DNA from 2 places in the Streptomyces sp. NPDC000229 genome. Region 2 is predicted to be linked to the other one. Evidence: predicted binding sites of a transcription regulator. Region 2 holds the regulator's gene; the other holds the start of a gene.
What was found. Region 2 encodes HspR, which represses chaperone genes until heat shock. Its sites were predicted from a motif close to TTGAGNNNNNNNNNCTCAA; they were not measured.
Positions count from the first base shown of each region.

Region 1: the regulator HspR is predicted to act here: its motif matches at 1,584-1,602, upstream of lon (endopeptidase La).

Region 1 covers NZ_JBEPEL010000019.1:41,244-44,650, reverse strand. Annotated here, with positions in the region: gene ABT360_RS12880 (nucleotidyltransferase domain-containing protein) at 2-799, opposite strand; gene ABT360_RS12875 (hypothetical protein) at 905-1,384, opposite strand; gene lon (endopeptidase La) at 1,625-3,407, shown strand, end outside.
Region 2 covers NZ_JBEPEL010000078.1:26,402-29,808, forward strand. Annotated here, with positions in the region: gene ABT360_RS28475 (helix-turn-helix transcriptional regulator) at 1-681, shown strand, start outside; gene ABT360_RS28480 (hypothetical protein) at 684-1,175, shown strand; gene ABT360_RS28485 (heat shock protein transcriptional repressor HspR) at 1,621-2,067, opposite strand; gene dnaJ (molecular chaperone DnaJ) at 2,069-3,247, opposite strand; gene grpE (nucleotide exchange factor GrpE) at 3,281-3,407, opposite strand, start outside.

The sequences.
Region 1 (3,407 bases), on a different contig from region 2:
CTCAGGGGCGAGGCGCCTTCACGCCGTGCACGGCCTCGTACTCGGCCGCGAGCCACGGCCCCAGGCCGTCGACGAGGACGGCGAACGCGGCCGGGTCCGCCCCTGCCGGGTCGCGCCCCACGGCCACGGCCATCCGCATCTGGGCCGCCCGCTCCGGGTAATGGGCGGCGAACGCCTCCGTCATCTCGTCCAGGTCACTCGTCCAGTCGCCCCAGCGCGGCATCACCAGCGTGAAGCCGGTACGCACCAGATGGCGGCCCACCCAGCGGCCCAGCCGCGCGCGCTCCGCGCCCGTCGTGGCCCCGGCCGCCCGCTGCCGCCAGCGCGGCAGGAGCAGGGCGAGGTCCCCATTCGTCTCGCGGGCGAGCAGCGACGTGGGCCGGTAGCGGGGCAGCCGCCCGGCGAGGTCCTCACCCAGCAGCGGGGTGCACAGGCAGGCGACGAAGAAGCCCAGGTCGTAGCGTTCGCGCTCGCTCAGCAGGGTGGGCGCGCCGAAGAGCAGGGTCCCGACGCCGTCGATCTGCGGGAAGCGGCGGTCCAGTTCCGCGTCCATGCCGGCCGCGGCGTCCCGGTCGGCGTCGGTGGGCTCCTCGTGCAGGGCGATCAGCAGGTCGAGGTCCGAGACGCCGGGCGTGGCGGTGCCGCGGGGAACGCTGCCGTACAGATACGCGCTGTGGAGTCGTGCGGGGCCGAAGGTCTTCCCGATCCGTACGCGCGCGGCGTCGACCACCGGGACGAAGGCCTCCGGTACACGGTCGAGCGAGACCTCACGGGCCAGAGTGCCGTCCTCGTTCAGCATGCGCCCCACTCTGCCCCTCCGGGCTGCGCGTGTCGGCTACCAGTGGCGTGCGCAGGTGATGTCCGCGACGCCATCAGCCGGCCGACGGTGCCCGGCGGAGGCGTCTCACAAGGCTGTGGGGCCAGGCCCGTCGTAGTAGCCCGGACGAGCCAGGAGGACGGAACCGAAGTAGTACCCCTGCTCTTCGTCGGGCTGGTCGTCGGCCTCGAAGGGGCGCCAGAAGCTGAGCAGCAGATCTGGTGCGACGAACGACGCGGAGTCCTCCGGATCGGGGGTGACGGTGGTGAGCGCGGCCATGCGCGTCACCACCTCACGGGCCGGCAGGGCGAAGACGTCGACGCCGCGGAAGAGCACGGAATCCGACGGGTCGGACGGTCGTCCGAACTCCACGGACTCCAGTCGGTCGCGCACACAGCCGATGCTGATCATCAAGCCGCTCGGGCGGACGATGTGCTGTCCTGCGCGGTCGGACGGCGAGTGCTCCTCGGAGGCGCGCAGCGACTGGAGCGCGCTGTCGGCTTCTCGCCGTGACATGCCGATCCGCAGGGGGCCCACACCTGTGGGCGGAACGAGCGCGAAGTCCATGGGCGCATGGTGCCACGAGCGGTTTCGAGGAGTGGGGGCGAGAGGCCGGGGGCCGGTCGGGGCCTCTCTTCGCGCTCGTGCGAGACCTCGTCCACGCCGAGCTGACGGTGCCTGCCGGGCCAGGTTCACCGCTACAGGACACGAGAGGGTGATCGCTCACAGCGAACATCCATGGGGAACACTGCGGCTGTCATAAGCATTGAGTGTGTACAGCTCAACTTGACTGCCGAAGGGGAGATCATGGCATCGACGTCCACACCGCTCACCCTGCCCGTGCTGCCGCTCGACGATGAGGTCGTGCTGCCCGGGATGGTGGTGCCACTGGACCTGTCCGACTCCGAGGTGCGAGCCGCGGTGGAGGCCGCCCAGGCCGCCGCCCGGTCGTCGGGAGCGCAGGGCAAGCCCAAGGTCCTGCTGGTGCCGCGCATCGACGGGACGTACGCGGGGATCGGCGTCCTCGGCACCGTCGAGCAGGTCGGGCGGCTCTCCGACGGCGACCCCGGCGCGCTCATCCGCGGCCGTGGCCGTGTGAAGATCGGCGCCGGTACGACCGGCCCGGGCGCCGCCCTGTGGGTCGAGGGCACCACCGTCGAGGAATCGGTCCCCGACCCGCTGCCCGGGCAGATCACCGATCTGGTCAAGGAGTACAAGGCGCTCGCCACCAGCTGGCTCAAGAAGCGCGGTGCCTGGCAGGTCGTCGACCGGGTCCAGCAGATCGACGGCGTCTCCGCCCTCGCCGACAACTCCGGCTACTCGCCCTTCCTGACCGTGGCCCAGAAGGTCGAACTGCTGGAGACCGAGGACCCCGTGGCCCGCCTCAAGCTCGCCACCGAGCAGCTGCGCGACCACCTCGCCGAGCAGGACATCGCCGAGTCCATCGCCAAGGACGTCCAGGAAGGCGTCGACAAGCAGCAGCGGGAGTTCCTGCTGCGCCGCCAGCTCGAAGCCGTACGCAAGGAGCTGCGCGAGCTCAACGGAGAGAAGGACGGTGAGGAGTCCGACGACTACCGGGCCCGCGTCGAGGCCGCCGACCTCCCCGAGAAGGTGCGCGAAGCCGCCCTCAAGGAGGTCGACAAGCTGGAGCGGTCCAGCGACCAGAACCCCGAGACCGCCTGGATCCGCACCTGGCTCGACACGGTCCTGGAGATGCCGTGGCACGAGCGCACCGAGGACAGCTACGACATCAAGGGCGCCAAGCAGGTCCTCGACGCCGAGCACGCCGGCCTGGAGGACGTGAAGGAGCGCATCACCGAGTACCTGGCGGTACGCAAGCGGCGCGCCGACCGCGGCCTCGGCGTATTCGTGGGCGGGCGGCAGAAGGAAGGGGCGGCGCGAAGCGCCTCGGTTGAGGGTGGTGGTGGGAGACGGGCGGGCGGCGCGGTCCTCGCGCTGGTGGGCCCGCCCGGCGTCGGGAAGACGAGCCTCGGTGAGAGCGTCGCGCACGCGATGGGACGGAAGTTCGTACGGGTCGCCCTCGGCGGCGTACGCGACGAGGCGGAGATCCGCGGCCACCGGCGTACGTACGTGGGCGCCCTGCCGGGCCGGATCGTGCGGGCCGTCAAGGAGGCGGGGTCGATGAACCCGGTGGTCCTGCTCGACGAGATCGACAAGGTCGGCTCCGACTTCCGGGGCGACCCGGCGGCCGCGCTGCTTGAGGTCCTCGACCCGGCGCAGAACCACACCTTCCGCGACCACTACCTGGAGGTCGAACTCGACCTGTCCGACGTGGTCTTCCTCGCCACCGCCAACGTCCTGGAGGCCATCCCCGAGGCGCTCGCCGACCGGATGGAGATCGTCCGCCTCGACGGCTACACCGAGGACGAGAAGGTCGTCATCGCCCGTGACCACCTCGTGCCGCGCCAGCTGGAGCGGGCGGGCCTGGAGAGCGGCGAGGTGACGCTGGACGAGTCGGCGCTGCGCAAGCTCGCGGGCGAGTACACCCGTGAGGCGGGCGTCCGGAACCTGGAGCGGTCCATCGCCCGGCTGCTGCGCAAGGTCGCCGCCAAGCACGAACTGGGCGACC
Region 2 (3,407 bases):
ATCAGCGCCCAGAACGCCCCCACCACGCACGCCATCACCGTGCTGGAGGGACTGAGCCGGATCAACGCGACGCTGGACCGCGTGGTCGCCGGCTGCGAGAAGGAGCTGCTGACCGTCCAGCCCGGCGGCGGACGCCCCGCCCACGGCCTGAGCGAGGCACTGCGCCGCGTACGGCCGCTGCTCGGCCGGGGCATCCGGATGCGCACGCTCTACCAGCACACGGCCCGCCACACCGAACTGACGCTGACGTACCTGGAACACGTGGGCCCCGAGGTGCAGGTGCGCACCCTGGAGCAGATCATCGACCGGCTGATCATCGTCGACCGCGAAGTGGCCTTCGTACCGGCGCGCAGCGACCGCCAAGTCGCCCTGGAGCTGCGCCACCCCGGCCTGGTCGCCTACCTCGCCGGAGTCTTCGACCAGTTCTGGCAGCTGGCCGTGCCGATCAACGAGGAGATCCCGTACGACCTGAAGTCCGACGGCATCAGCGGCGTCCAGCGCTCCATCGCCAAACTCCTCGTGGAAGGCCACGTCGACGAGGCGATCGCCCGCCGCCTCGGCATGAACGTACGGACGTGCCGCGCCCACATCGCCAAGCTCGCGGCCGTCCTCGGCAGCGGGAGCCGTGCCCAACTGGGATATCTCATAGCGCAGTCGGGCATCCTGGAGCAGGATCACTGACCATGCACGACCACTTCCCCGCCACACCGACCGTGCGCCTGCTGTCCGGCGCCGGCACGCTCGACGTCACGGGCCCCGGCCTCCCGCACGTACGGCTGGTCCGCGCCACCGGCACGGAGCCCGACCCGCACATCCCGATCGGCACCCGTGACCCCGCCCTGCTGACGCTCACCGTCGACGGCCGGCCGGCCGGGATCGCACCTGCCAAGGGCCGGCTCTCCCGCCGCTCCTACCGCGTCGACGCCCGCGTCGGCACCGCCCGCTACCGGCTCGTGCCCTGCGGGTACGGCGAGAGCCGGCTGCTGCGCAACGGCCGCCGGCTCGGCGAGCTTCAGTCCACCGGCGACGGCCACGTCACCACCGACTGGGACGAGAACGCCAAGGTGGCGGCCCAGGACGTCGCCGTCGGCACCGCCCTCGCGGCGGCCTTCGGGACGGGCGCCCAGCCCTTGTGGGAGACGACGCTGGACGCGGTGACCGAGCTGATCCCCTAGGGCCTCTCGTTCGGATCTTGCTGGGCTCGTGACGCCTGGACACCGCACCCTGATCCAGCCTGATCCAAACGAAAGACCCCAGGCCGGGTCGTACGGCGCCCAGGGCGTGACCTCGACGGCCCCGGTGTTGCCGAGGTCCAGCGGCCCGTCCGGGGCGACCGTCTGGGCCGCCACGCCGGGGCGGGGGTCACGCGCAGATACGCGCCGCTGGTCGCCACGGCGTCGGTGCGGGTCACCGTGTTGCGCCAGGCCACCGACGCCTCGGCGCGCTCACCGCCACCGCCCCCAGCGCCGTCAGGACCACCAGCACGGCCCCCGTGCCCGCCCCACGTATCCGGTGCCGCCGATTCGTCCGCACGCCGGGATCATCACACGCGCGTACACCCGCCCGTACATACGGAAGAAGGCCCCCTCCGCCGGAACGGAAGGGGCCTCACGGAACGTGTCACTCCCCGCGCTTGGGCGGACGCCACACCACCAGCGCGCTCGCCTGCTGCACGTCCTGGTACGGGACCAGGTCGCGCCGGTACGAGGCGTGCACCTGCGCCTCGCGCTGCCGCATCGCCGCCGCCGCGCCCTCGACCGCCGCCGTGAGCTCGGCGACCCGGGACTGGAGGGCGGCGACCTGGTTCTCCAGCTCGATGATCCGCTTGATGCCCGCCAGGTTGATGCCCTCGTCCTGCGACAACTGCTGCACCTGCCGCAGCAGTTCGATGTCACGCGCCGAGTAGCGCCGGCCCCGCCCGGCCGTACGGTCCGGCGAGACCAGGCCCAGCCGGTCGTACTGGCGCAGCGTCTGCGGGTGCAGTCCGCTGAGCTGGGCCGCCACCGAGATGACGTACACCGGTGTCTCGTCGGTCAGCTCGTACGGATTGCGACGGCGTCCGTCCATTTCAAGCCCCCTTCGCGGCCTGGAACAGCTCGGCCCGCGGGTCCTCACCCGCCGTGGCCTCCCGGTACGTTTCGAGCGCCTCGCGCGCCTTGTCGCTCAGGTCCTTGGGCACGGCCACCTCGACGGTGACGAGCAGGTCCCCGCGCGTGCCGTCCTTGCGGACCGCGCCCTTGCCCCGGGCGCGCATCGTGCGGCCGTTGGGCGTGCCGGCCGGGATCTTCAGCGTGACCGCGGGCCCGCCGAGGGTCGGCACCCTGATCTCGCCGCCGAGCGCCGCCTCGTCGAACGTGACGGGCACCGTGACGGTCAGGTTGTCGCCCTTGCGGCCGAACACCGGGTGGGCGTCGACGTGCACCACCACGTACAGGTCACCGGCCGGGCCGCCCCGCTCGCCGGGCGCGCCCTTGCCGCGCAGCCGGATGCGCTGCCCGTCGGAGACGCCCGCGGGGATGCGGACCTGCATGGTGCGGGACGACTTGGCGCGCCCGCTGCCGTGGCACACGTCGCACGGGTCCTGGGCGATGAGCCCGCGGCCCTTGCAGTCCACGCACGGGTCGGTCAGCGAGAAGGAGCCGCTGCCGCCGCGCGAGACCTGCCCGGTGCCGACACAGGTGGGGCACACACGGGGCGTGCCGTTCTTGTCGCCGGTGCCGGAACAGGCCTTGCAGGGCTGCTGGCTGGACATCCGCAGCGGGACCGTGGCCCCGTCCACCGCCTCGGTGAAGCTGAGCGTCACCTCGGACTCGATGTCCTGGCCCCGGCGCGGCTGTGTGCGGGTGCCCGCGCCGCCCCGGTTGAACAGCCCGCCGAAGACGTCCCCGAGGCCCCCGCCGAAGCCGCCGGCACCGCCGGCTCCGCCCTGGGCGCCGCCGAAGAGGTCACCCAGGTCGAAGTTGAACGTGCCGCCGGCTCCGCCGCCCGGACCGGCGCGGAAGCCACCGTTGCCGAACAGGGCGCGGGCGTCGTCGTACTCCTTGCGCTTCTTGGGGTCGCCGAGGATGTCGTTCGCCTCGGAGATCTCCTTGAAGCGCGCCTCCGCGCTCGCGTCACCCTTGTTGGCGTCCGGGTGGAACTCGCGGGCGAGCTTCCGGTACGCCTTCTTGATCTCGGCCTCGGTGGCGTCCTTGGGGACGCCGAGAACCTTGTAGTAGTCCTTCTCCACGAAGTCCTTCGTGCTCATCGACGTCCCTCCTCCCGATTACCGGTCAATGCGTCAGCCCTCCTCGGGGCCACCGCTCTCCTCGTCGGCCGACTTCTGCTGCTCTTCCTTGGGCTCCTGAGCGCCCTGGGCACCCTGGGCGGCCTGGCCGGCCGGCGCGGCCCCGGGCTGGGGCTCGGCC